DNA from 3 places in the Vreelandella sp. EE27 genome. Region 2 is predicted to be linked to each of the others. Evidence: predicted binding sites of a transcription regulator. Region 2 holds the regulator's gene; each other region holds the start of a gene.

Evidence for each region. The regulator sigma-54, encoded in region 2, starts transcription at its own class of promoters, with help from an activator protein. The targets are predictions, from matches to a motif close to TGGCACNNNNNTTGCTNT.
Region 1: a site for sigma-54 is predicted at 1,597-1,614, ahead of glnA (glutamate--ammonia ligase). Genes of this name have one in related genera too.
Region 3: a site for sigma-54 is predicted at 2,348-2,365, ahead of ACWHVV_RS17360 (amino acid ABC transporter substrate-binding protein). Genes of this name have one in related genera too.

The regions. Positions count from the first base shown of each region.
Region 1 is NZ_OZ309109.1:232,588-236,713, forward strand. Features, by position in the region: gene ACWHVV_RS01135 (alpha/beta hydrolase) at 1-213, opposite strand, end outside; gene ACWHVV_RS01140 (acyltransferase family protein) at 364-1,392, shown strand; gene glnA (glutamate--ammonia ligase) at 1,850-3,256, shown strand; gene ACWHVV_RS01150 (DUF4124 domain-containing protein) at 3,335-3,868, shown strand; gene glnL (nitrogen regulation protein NR(II)) at 4,083-4,126, shown strand, end outside.
Region 2 is NZ_OZ309109.1:2,212,090-2,216,215, forward strand. Features, by position in the region: gene lptA (lipopolysaccharide transport periplasmic protein LptA) at 1-14, shown strand, start outside; gene lptB (LPS export ABC transporter ATP-binding protein) at 25-774, shown strand; gene ACWHVV_RS10650 (RNA polymerase factor sigma-54) at 880-2,292, shown strand; gene hpf (ribosome hibernation-promoting factor, HPF/YfiA family) at 2,375-2,683, shown strand; gene ACWHVV_RS10660 (PTS sugar transporter subunit IIA) at 2,688-3,158, shown strand; gene rapZ (RNase adapter RapZ) at 3,204-4,091, shown strand.
Region 3 is NZ_OZ309109.1:3,701,396-3,705,521, forward strand. Features, by position in the region: gene hemE (uroporphyrinogen decarboxylase) at 1-159, shown strand, start outside; gene speE (polyamine aminopropyltransferase) at 156-1,016, shown strand; gene ACWHVV_RS17355 (amino acid ABC transporter substrate-binding protein) at 1,101-2,174, shown strand; gene ACWHVV_RS17360 (amino acid ABC transporter substrate-binding protein) at 2,426-3,451, shown strand; gene ACWHVV_RS17365 (amino acid ABC transporter permease) at 3,534-4,126, shown strand, end outside.

The DNA.
Region 1 (4,126 bases), 2.0 Mb from region 2:
TCGAGCCAGCTGCCCCCGGCTGACCCAGTCGTGTTCGTTGCCGAACGAGCCATGCAGCATGTAGACCACCGGGTAGGGCTCGGCGGCATCTACCTGGTAGCCGTCGGGCAGGTAGAGCGTGTAAGGGTAGTCATCACCCAGCACCGGGGAGGGGAACGCGTGGCGCGAGACTTCGCCGGCCAGCGCCGGGGCACTGAGTAAAAAAGCACTCATAACAACAGTGAGCGCACGCGCTGAGCGCATAAGACAAGCCGCAATAGGGTGAAGGGGCACACTGCCTCCGAGTGTTCATGACAAAAGGGATGTGACCAGCGGGGCTGGCTGCGCTATTAGCATAGCAGCGCCTCAGGGCAGGAGGCTTGGATGCAAAAGGTCGAGGAGATTTATTGGCTGCGCGCCTACGGATGCGCGGCGGTTTTCCTGTTTCATTGGCTGGACCATCTCAATCAACGCGTGGACACCCTGACCACCGACTTGATGCGTATCCCTCTGGTGTTGGGAACGCCGGTTTTTTTGTTTATCTCCATTTTCGTGTTCGCGCTTCGCTACGCCCGCCAGGTGCCGCCGGGGTTTTTATGGCAACGCGTCAAGTACGTGATACTGCCCTACGTAACGTATGGGTTTATCTACGCCACCGCCGAGTGGGTGCGCCTGAACATGGGCGGCACCTCGGTGGGGTATTTAAGCGTTGCCCGGGAGTACTTTCTCTACGCGGGCTGGCACGGCTACTTTCTGATTATCGCCATGCAGTTCTACGTGGCGTACTGGTTGTTTGCCCGCTGGCGGCTGTGGCGGTTCGACCCGGTGCCCGGGCTTTGGGTGAGCTGCGTGGTCAGCATGGCGTATTGGGGCACGGCCTACTGGCTCGAGGTGGCGCCGCCAGGCTACCTGCTTTGGGTCGCCCCGCTTGGCTGGGTGTATCTGTTCTTTTTGGCGCTGGTGCTGGTGCGCTACTACCAGCCGGTAGCGCAAGGCGAGACAAGACCCCGCCCGCCGCGCTGGATGCAAGCGTTCTCCTCCCCGATTTGGCTGGCCGGGGCGGTGGTGCTGATCGTACTGGCTACGCTTCCGGGCTGGCTGGTGTTCACCTCCAAGGAGGTGTGGGTGATCCCGCTGTTCGTATTGGCCACGCTTTGCGCCATGCGCTACCTGAAAGGGCGCCCCGCGCCTGCGTGGATGCGCACGATCAACCGCTACTCCTTCGGCATTTATCTCGCCCACCCGATGTTTTTTGCCATTGTCGATACGGTGGTCGGCGTAGAAACGCTGCCGCTTTTCCTTTACGCGCTGCTGTTGATCGTCGTGGGTGTCGTGGGCTCTATCGGGCTGAACAAGGTCGCGAATACCACGACGTTGACCACCATGCTCTTTGGGAAGCGCTTGAAGGTGTAGTAAAGAGGCGATCACCCCATGCTTGCGCACGCATTTGGTTCAATAAAGGTTTTTATGAACCCTTTTGGTGCATTCGGAAGTGGCTTCTGAGTCCCGTCCCGGGGGCGTTGATTTAGACGCGCAACATCAGGGCAGCTTTCGGGTTGAGAAAATCATTTTTAAAACAGAGGCTTGGTAAGCCGTCATGCCATATTGGTGCAAAGTTGGCACGCTACATGCTTATTAAACGGCAACGGCTGGCGTCGTAGGCAAACGCCTCACAGCGTGCTACAACGATAGTCGGTTTATTTTAATCGCTGGTCACGGGGCCTGGTTTGAAACTCGCCCCAATGCGAATACACAACAAAGGCGTGCTATACGCTCGCGGCGTATCAACGGTTTTGTTCAACAATACGTTTAATAGATCGCTTAACAGTACACGCTTTAAGCCACGCTCATACCGGAGACGGAGAACAGTATGTCAGCCAAGACGCTCGCGCTAATCGAAGAAAATGAAGTCAAATGGGTAGACCTGCGTTTCACCGATACGCGCGGTAAAGAGCAGCACGTCACCGTACCGGCACGGGACGTGGACGAAGAGTTTTTTGAAAACGGTCAGATGTTCGATGGCTCCTCCATCGAAGGCTGGAAGGGCATCAACGAATCCGACATGATTCTGCGCCCGGAAGACGGCACCGGCTTTCTCGACCCCTTCACCGAAGATGCCACGCTGATTTTGCGTTGCGACATCATCGAGCCGGCCACCATGCAGGGTTACGATCGCGACCCGCGCTCCATCGCCAAGCGTGCCGAAGCCTATCTCGAGTCCACCGGCCTTGGCGACACCGCGTTTTTCGGCCCGGAACCCGAGTTCTTCATCTTCGACGAAGTACACTGGAAGACCGACATCCAAGGCTCCATGTACAAGATCTCCTCGGAAGAGGGCGCCTGGGCGACCGATAGCCAGATCGAAGGCGGCAACCTGGGCCACCGCCCGCGTGTGAAAGGCGGCTATTTCCCGGTTCCGCCGGTGGACAGCTTCCACGACATTCGTGGCGCAATGTGTAACACCCTTGAAGCGATCGGCCAGAGCGTCGAAGTGCATCACCACGAAGTGGCGAACGCCGGTCAGAACGAAATCGGCGTCAAGTTCAACACCCTGGTGAAGAAGGCCGACGAAGTTCAGGAAATGAAGTACGTGATCCACAACGTGGCCCACGCCTACGGCAAAACCGCGACTTTCATGCCCAAGCCCCTGGTTGGCGATAACGGCTCCGGCATGCACGTTCACCAGTCGTTCTGGAAAGATGGTGCCAACCAGTTCGCCGGCGACGAGTACGCGGGCCTTTCCGAAATGGCGCTTTACTACATTGGCGGCATCATCAAGCACGCCCGTGCCCTGAACGCCTTCACCAACGCCTCGACCAACTCCTACAAGCGTCTGGTGCCGGGTTTCGAAGCGCCGGTCATGCTGGCCTACAGTGCGCGTAACCGCAGTGCGTCGATCCGTATTCCGTACACGGCTAGCCCCAAAGGCAAGCGTGTCGAAACGCGCTTCCCCGACCCGACCGCCAACCCTTACCTTGCGTTCGCGGCCATGCTGATGGCGGGTATCGACGGCATCAAGAACAAGATCCATCCTGGCGACGCCATGGACAAGAACCTGTACGACCTGCCGCCGGAAGAAGGCAAGGCCGTACCGACCGTGGCCTCGAGCCTCGACCAGGCGCTGGAAGCCCTCGACGCCGACCGCACCTTCCTGACCGAAGGCGGTGTGTTTACCGACGAAATGATCGACGCCTACATCGAGCTCAAGATGGAAGAAGTCACGCGCATGCGTATGGCGACGCACCCGGTCGAGTTCGACCTGTACTACAGCTGCTAAGCTCTAACGTTAGGGGCACCCTTGAGGTGTTACTGACTCAAAACCCCGCCTCGGCGGGGTTTTTTTATGGGGAAGACTATGGGCATGCGTGTCATTGGCATGGCGAAGTACGCGCGCCTGGCGGCGTTGCTGTTGGGGCTTTCGCTGACGGCGGGAAAGCTCCAGGCGCAAACGGTGTACCGCGTGGTGGATGAAAGCGGCCGGGTCACTTATACCGACAACCCGGAGCGCGGCGGCGAGGCGATCACGCTGGCGCCGCTGCCCGGGGTCGAGCGGACGCCGCCGCCCCCCTCTTCGAGTCCGGCAAGGACCCGGCCCGGCCAGCCCTTTATGCCCTACGACCGGTTCGTGATCGCCAACCCTTCGGCCGAGGCGCTGATTCGCGATGCCATGACCCCGGTCGAGGTGTACGTTGAGCCGGCGCTGCGCGACGACCATCAAATAAGACTTCTGGTGAACGGCGAGGTCAGCCAGTCGGCGCTGCACAGCGACGCGTTTTGGTTGACCGGCTTGCCGCAAGGTCACCACCGGCTTCAAGCCGAGCTGCTCGATAGCCAGGGGCGCGTTCAGCATCGCACTGACGCGGTGAGTATTACCGTCGCGCCGCGCTAATATGCACTAAAATGGTGCGAATGCGCGGCGTTAACCGGGCGGCGCTGCGCTATTAAACGCCGCGTTGCGCCGCCTGGATGCGTTAAAGCCGTGCATGACAGCGCTAGCGCCCAATTGGCGCGCTTTTTGCAATTCCTCTTAAAACATCACACAGACATTGCACCACACGATGATCAAGCCACGCGAATTCTTAGGGGGCTCCTCAGGACACGCCATGTATCAGCGTTTACTCGAACACCTCACCACCGCAGTGCTGCT
Region 2 (4,126 bases):
AGCCCGCGCAATAGGAGAATGACCGTGTCGAGCACGCAATCTGGGGCGGTCAAAACGCTTCACGCCCGCCACCTCGCCAAAAGCTACAAGCGCCGCCGGGTGGTAAAAGACATCAACCTGGAGATCACCCAAGGCAGCGTGGTGGGCCTACTCGGGCCCAACGGGGCGGGCAAGACCACCTCGTTTTACATGATCGTAGGCCTGGTCAAGGCCGATGCCGGTACGGTGGGGATCGACGAGCGCGACCTGACTCGGGCACCGATGCACGAACGCGCCACCGCCGGCATCGGTTACCTCCCCCAAGAGGCATCGATTTTTCGCAAGCTGTCGGTGGCCGATAACATCTTGGCGATTCTGGAAACGCGCAAGGAGCTGGACCGCCGCGGCCGGGAAGCGCGCCTGGAGCAATTGCTCGACGATTTCCACATTACCCATATCCGCGACAACTTAGGCATGAGCCTTTCCGGCGGCGAGCGCCGCCGCGTGGAGATTGCCCGCTCGCTTGCCACCGACCCCGCGTTCATTTTGCTCGACGAACCCTTCGCCGGGGTCGATCCGATCTCGGTCGGCGAGATCAAGTCGATCATCCTGGCTCTCAAGGCACGCCACATCGGAGTGCTGATCACCGACCATAACGTGCGCGAGACGCTGGATATTTGCGATATCGCCTATATCGTGGGTGACGGCCACATCATCGCAAGCGGCGACTCAACCGCCATTTTGAATAACCAGAAGGTTCGTGAGGTCTACCTGGGCGCCGATTTCCGCCTCTAAACCATCGCCAATCCTAAAGTTCCGTGTAGTGGCATATTTATTGCACTTGCGCCGGACCCCAACTCGCACTAGGGTGGAGCTTTACGAGTAACGAGTGGTTCTTCAATGGTCATGAAAGCCTCTTTACAGCTGCGGGTCGGCACGCAGCTGACCATGACGCCTCAACTGCAGCAGGCCATTGCCCTGCTGCAGCTCTCCACCCTCGATCTTCGCCAGGAAATTCAGCAGGCGCTCGACGCCAACCCGCTGCTGGAGCAAGAGGACGAGTTTGGCGAAGAGAGCGTGACCGAGACCGCCGAAGCCGAATGGGAAGAGAGCATCCCCAGCGAACTCTCCATCGATAGCGAGTGGTCCGACACCTATCAGGACATGGCGGCCAGCGCCGGCAGCGAGGGGCCGGATTTCGAGCGCCAGGCGGCGGGCCAAAGCCTGCATGGCCATCTGCTCTGGCAGTTGGCCATGACCGACGCCAGTGAGCGCGAGTACGCCATTGCCGAAAGCCTGATCGACGCGCTGGACCCCAACGGCTACCTCACCCAGCCTCTCAACGATATTCGCGAAGGGCTCAAGGCCCAGGGGCTCGAAGGTTTGAGTCAGCGCGAGGTGGAAAACACGCTGATGCGTATGCAGCAGTTCGAACCCACCGGCGTTTTCGCCCGCGACCTGCGCGAATGCCTGATGCTCCAGCTCGCCACCCTGGCCGACGACACGCCGCTTCTGGTGCCCGCCAAACGCCTGGTGCGCCAGTTTCTCGAAGCCCTCGGAAAGGACGACCTGCGCCTTTTGAAGCGCCGCCTGGGGCTCGACGACGAGCAGCTCGATGACGTCATCGGGCTGATCAGAAGCCTCGACCCGCGCCCGGGCAGCGCATATGGCGTCACCAACGAAAGCTACATCACCCCGGATCTGGTGGTGCGCCACGATAACGAAGGCTGGCACCTCGAGCTCAACCCCGAAGCGCTTCCACGGCTGCGCGTCCAGCCGGACTACGCAAGCCTGATCAAGCGAGCGGACAAGAGCCAGGACAACCAGTTTTTAAAAGAGCACCTGCAAGAGGCGCGCTGGCTGATCAAGAGCCTGTCGAGTCGCAACGATACCCTGTTGCGCGTCGGTCGCGAGATCATCGCTCGCCAGCTGGGCTTTTTGGAGCGCGGCGAAGAGGCCATGAAACCCTTGATACTCGCCGATATCGCCGAGGCCGTGGAGATGCACGAATCGACGATTTCACGGGTGACGACGCAAAAATACATTCACACCCCCCGCGGCGTATTCGAGCTCAAGTACTTCTTCTCGAGCCAGGTGAGCGGTCATGACGGCAACGACAGCCACTCGAGTACCGCGATCCGTGCCCGGTTGAAAAAACTGATTCAAGAAGAGACGCCGGGCAAGCCGCTCTCGGACAGCCGCCTTGTGTCGCTATTGGAAGATGGCGGCATTAGCGTAGCGCGGCGCACGGTGGCAAAATACCGCGAAGCCATGGGGATTCCCTCCTCCAGCGAACGGCGGCGTTTGCGTTAAAAAGTGAAACTGGCCGCCGGGGCTTTGCAATGGTAGAAAAAGGGTTACAATCAAAGGACAGTCCTGGATTAGGAGTACGTCGATGCAAGTCAACATTACGGGCCATCACCTGGAACTGACCGACGCTCTGCGCGATTACGTTAACGAAAAACTCGAACGTATCGAGCGTCACTACGACAACATCACTACCGTTCATGTCACGCTTTCCATCGAGAAAGAGCGTCAGCAGGCCGCCTGCACCCTCCACGCGGCCGGCGCCGATTTGCACGCCGAAGCCCAGGACAACGACATGTACGCCGCCATTGACGCGCTGGCCGACAAGGTCGATCGCCAACTCGTAAAACACAAGGAAAAAGCACAAGCTCGCGCCCAGGGCGCTGGCGTGCGTTAAATCGATGACCCTGGAAACCATACTCCCCCCGGAGCGCGTGCTGTTCGACGTCCCCGGGGGCAGCAAAAAGCGCGTGCTGGAGTTCTTCAGCACCTTCATCGCCCAAAATACGCCCAGCCTGGATAGCCAGGAAGTGTTCAGCCGTTTGATCGGCCGCGAGCGACTAGGCAGTACCGGCATTGGGAATGGGGTCGCGATTCCCCACGCCCGCAGCCCTCACTGCAGCGCTCCTATCGCCGGCTTTTTAAAGCTTGCCGAACCGGTGGATTTCGACGCTATCGACGGCGACCCGGTGGACCTGGTGTTTGTACTGCTGGTGCCGGAAGAGGCCGACGACACCCACCTTGCGCTGTTGGGTCAGGTCGCCACCATCATGAATGACGTCGCCACCCGCGCACAGTTTCGCAAATGCGAGAGCCAGCGCGAGCTTTTGGAGATCGTCACCGCCAAAATTCGCGAGCAAACGGGCAGCTAGAACCAGGCCCTACCCACCCAGCCCTACAGACCGAAGAGAAACACTATGCAACTGGTGATTATCAGCGGCCGCTCCGGGTCGGGAAAGTCCATTGCGCTTCAGGCGCTGGAGGACCTGGGCTACTACGCCATCGACAACCTGCCGGCCATGCTGCTGGGTTCACTGGTCGATGAGCTAAGACAGCAAGGCGAGCGCACGCACCTGGCGGTGAGTATCGATGCGCGCAACCTGCCCACGGCCCTGGAGCGCTTTCCGGCCCTGCTTCAGGACATCAAATCCGGCAGTACCCGGGTGCAGGTGATTTATCTGACCACCGACGCCCGGATTTTGCTCGAGCGCTATTCGGCCACGCGCCGGCGCCACCCGCTGACCCGGGACAGCGGGATGACCCTCGAAGAAGCGATCGCCAAGGAGGAAGAGACGCTTTTTGGCATCCGCGAGCTGGCGGATCTGATGATCGACACCTCGCGGCTGACGGTGCACGATTTGCGCGGACGGATCACCGAGCAGCTTTGCCATCAGCGCCAGAGCCAGCTCACCCTGACGCTCGAGTCGTTTGGCTACAAGCGGGGAGTACCGCTGGACGCGGATATCGTATTCGATATCCGCTGTCTGCCCAACCCTTACTGGGACCCGACGCTTAGACACTTCACCGGGCGCGACCCCGAGATCGCCGCTTTTTTACAGGCCTACCCGGTCGTCGATGAGATGGGCATGGATATTCTCAACTGGCTGGAGAAGTGGCTTCCGGCCTACCAGAGCAGCCAGCGCAGCTACATGACCATCGCTATCGGCTGTACCGGCGGCCAGCACCGCTCGGTGTACATGGTCGAACAGCTGGCCAAAAAGATGCTCGATAAGCGCTCCAGCGTACAGCTTCGCCACCGCGAGCTGGGCATTCATTACAGCGTTGACGACACTACCCCATCGTAATGCCTGGGCGGCGCGAGCTTGCCGTGTCCTCCCTT
Region 3 (4,126 bases), 1.5 Mb from region 2:
AGCTACGGGCACGGGCCGGGCCATATCTTCAACCTGGGTCACGGCATCAGCCAGTTCACCAACCCCGACCACGTCAGCGCCTTCATGGAGGCACTGCACGAGCTTAGCCCCCAGTACCATAAAAACGACCAGCAAAGCGACGCCGGAGAGGCCCGATGAACGATTTCGATCAAGCGCAGTGGTTCACCGAAGTCTTCGACGCCCACGGCAGCGCGTTCTCGCTCAAAGTCAGCGAGAAGCTTTGGGATGTACAAAGCGCCTATCAGCACCTGGAAGTCTATGCCACCGAGACCTACGGCAACCTGTTAGTGCTGGACGGCTGCGTGATGCTCACCGACCGGGACAACTTCCTGTACCACGAAATGATCGCCCATCCGGCGCTTTTCACCCATCAGGACCCGAAGCGCGTCGTGATCATCGGCGGCGGCGACTGCGGCACGCTGAAGGAAGTGCTGCGTCACGAAAGCGTGGAAAAAGTCACTCAAATCGACATCGACGAAGAGGTCACCAAGGCCTCCGAGCGCTTCTTCCCGGCGCTGGTAGAAGCCAACGCCGACCCGCGCGCCGAGCTTTTGTTCGCCGATGGTGTGAAGTGGGTGGATGACGCAGCCGATGAAAGCATCGATGTGCTGATCATCGACTCCACTGACCCGGTCGGCCCGGCGGAAGGGCTTTTCAAGACCGAATTTCTGGCGCGCTGCCACCGCATTCTGCGCCCCGGCGGCGTGCTGGTGCAGCAAAGCGAATCGCCGCTTTATCACAGCGGGTCGATCATTCGTGAACTGCGCAAGGATATGAAAAAAGCAGGCTTTGAAAGCGTGGCAACGCTGCCCTTCCCCCAGCCGGTTTATCCGTCGGGCTGGTGGAGCGTGACGCTGGCGGGCAAGGCGACAAACGTTGAAAGCTTTCGCGAAGAGGCTGCCGCGGAGCATGAAATGCCGCTACAGTACTACACGGTAGAGGCTCACCGCGGCGCCCTGGCGCTGCCGCCGTTTATGCGCGCCGCTTTCGCTTAAATTCCCCAAAGCGACACGCACTGAATCGAGGCCGGGCACTGCTCGGCCTTTTTTGTAGCGCTTACCCACGCAAGGGACACAACAATGAACAAAGCGGATCACACAAGGGCAATCAAAAGGACCCTCACAAGTGCTATCCCAGGGGCCGCGGGTTGGCGCATCAAGCTGGTGACCGGGGCGGCGCTTTTGCTGCCCGGCCTGGCGCTGGCCACCACGCTTGAAACGGTGCAAGAGCGCGGCAGTCTGCGCTGCGGAGTCAATGCGGCCCAGCCCGGCTTCTCGGCGCTGGACGACGAAGACACCTACCGGGGGCTGGATACCGACATTTGCCGCGCGGTGGCCGCCGCCGCCCTGGGGGAAGGCGCCAACGTCGAGTTCGTACCGCTGGATTCGGTCGAGCGCTTTGCGGCGCTTCAGTCCGGCGAGGTCGATGTGCTCTCGCGTACCACCACCTGGACCTCGACCCGGGATACCACTCTGGGCATCCACTTCACCGGGGTGAGCTATTTCGATGGCCAGGCCTTCATGGTGGCAAGCGACCTGGGCGTTCAAAGCGCAAGCGAGCTGGACGGCGCGGCGGTGTGCACCCAGTCCGGCACCACCAGCGAGCTCAACCTGGCCGACTACTTTCGGTTGAACGGCATGAGCTTCGATGCGGTAGTGTTCGACGCCCCGGAGCAGTCCATCGCCGGCTTCGAGTCCGGACGCTGCGACGTTTTAAGCTCCGACGCCTCGCAACTCTATGCCCAGCGCATGCAGCTGGCCGACCCGGACATGGCCATCGTCCTCCCCGAGACGATCTCCAAGGAGCCCCTGGGCCCGGCGGTGCGCCAGGGCGACGATCAGTGGTTCAACATCGTTAAATGGTCGCTGTTCGCCATGCTCAACGCCGAGGAGCTGGGCGTGAGCATGGCCAACGTGGACGAACAACTCGAATCCGAAAGCCCGGATGTGCTGCGCCTACTGGGCCGCGACGGCAATTTCGGCGAGGCGATGGGCCTTGATGCCGACTGGGCCTATCAAATCGTCAAGCAGGTGGGCAACTACGCCGAGATGTTCGATCGCAACGTGGGTGCAGGTTCAGCGTTTAATATCGGACGTGGGCTGAACGGGCTGTGGCGCGATGGCGGCCTTCAGTACGCCCCGCCCATTCGCTAACCATTTTTGCCCCACTCGCCTGTTTTCACTGGCCGATTCGGCAGGGGCCGCACGGCCGGTGCACCAAATAAGCTCAACCAGTAGCCGAAGTCGCACTTTTTTGCAGCACAACTTTGGTCAAAACGTTGCCGATTTTGCGTTGAAAAGCGCTGAATGAGTAGATATGTCCTTTCTGGCATCTTCCTTGCTAGCGTTATGTGCCGTGCTTCGGCATTTATAACGAAATTTAATAACGAGGAAGGGAAACAACCATGCTTAACAAAAAACACGTGGTACTGCTGGGCTGTGCTGGCGCCATCACCTTATCGGGTGTAGCGAGCGTTCAGGCAGATGTCTTGGAAGATACGCGCTCACGAGGCGCCGTGCAGTGTGGCGTGAGTGATGGTTTGCCCGGTTTCTCCGCCCCGGACGACAGCGGCGAATGGCAAGGCCTGGACGTTGACGTCTGCCGCGCCGTGGCCGCTGCCGTGCTGGGCGATGCAGACGCGGTCAACTACATCTCGCTGAACGCCGTCGAGCGCTTCACCGCGCTGCAGTCTGGCGAGATCGACGTGCTTTCTCGTAACACCACCTGGACCACCACCCGCGACACTACCCTGGGTCTGAACTTCACCGGCGTGACCTTCTACGACGGTATCGGCTTCATGGTTAATCGTGACCTGGGCCTTAACGGCGCCGACGAGCTCGACGGCGCGGCGATCTGCATCCAGTCCGGCACCACCACTGAACTCAACGTGGCGGACTACTTCCGCGCCAACGACATGGCCTTCGATCCGATCGTTTTCGACACCTCCGAGCAAACCGTGGGCGGCTTCCAGTCCGGGCGCTGTGACGTGCTGACTTCCGATACCTCCCAGCTCGCCGCGCTGCGCATCCAGCTCGACGAGCCGGACAGCGCGATGATCCTTCCCGAGATCATCTCCAAAGAGCCGCTGGGCCCGGTGGTTCGCCAGGGCGACGACACCTGGTTCAACATCGTTAAGTGGTCGCTGTTTGCTATGCTCAACGCCGAAGAGTACGGCGTCACCAGCGAAAACGTCGACGACATGATGGACAGTGAAAACCCGGATATCGCGCGTCTTCTGGGCCAGGACGGCAACTACGGCGAAGGCATGGGCCTTGAAGCCGACTGGGCGTACAACATCATCAGTCAGGTCGGCAACTACGCCGAAAGCTTCGATCGCAACGTCGGTATGGATTCACCGCTTGAAATCGAACGGGGTGTGAACGCCCTTTGGAACCAGGGCGGCTTCCACTACGCACCGCCGATTCGCTAAGCGTCTCGCTTGACCCCGGCCCGCCGCGCTAACACCCAGGCGGGCCGTTTGATTGATCCTGCCGTATTGCGGAGACGCTTTCATGTCAGTAAGACCCAATGCTCGCCCGATGGGCCACAAGCCCCCTTTCTGGCGAGACCGCGCTAAACGCGCGCTCATTTTTCAGGTGCTGGTGGTGGCAGTCGTCGCCATCTTTTTGCTCTATATCGTGGGCAACACCCAGGACAACCTTTCCGCACGGGGCATCACCACCGGTTTTGGTTTTTTGGACAACACCGCAGGCTTTGGCATCGTACAGAGCCTGATCGATTACTCATCGCAGAGCACCTACGGGCGCACCTTCTTCGTGGGTTTGCTCAACACGTTGCTGGTGGGCGGCCTTGGCGTGCTGGCAGCGACTCTCGTGGGCTTCATCGTGGGCATCGCCCGGCTTTCGCCCAACTGGCTCATCGCCAAACTGGCCGCCGCCTATATCGAGACCTTTCGTAATATCCCGCTGCTTTTGCAGATTTTTTTCTGGTACTTCGCCGTTCTGCGCACCCTTCCAGGTGCGCGCGACAGCCTCGCCTTCGGTGAAGTCATGTTTTTGAACGTACGCGGGCTCTACCTGCCCGAGCCGCTGTTCGAGTCCGGCTTTGGGTTGATCCCCGCCGCCTTTCTCGTGGCGATCGTGGC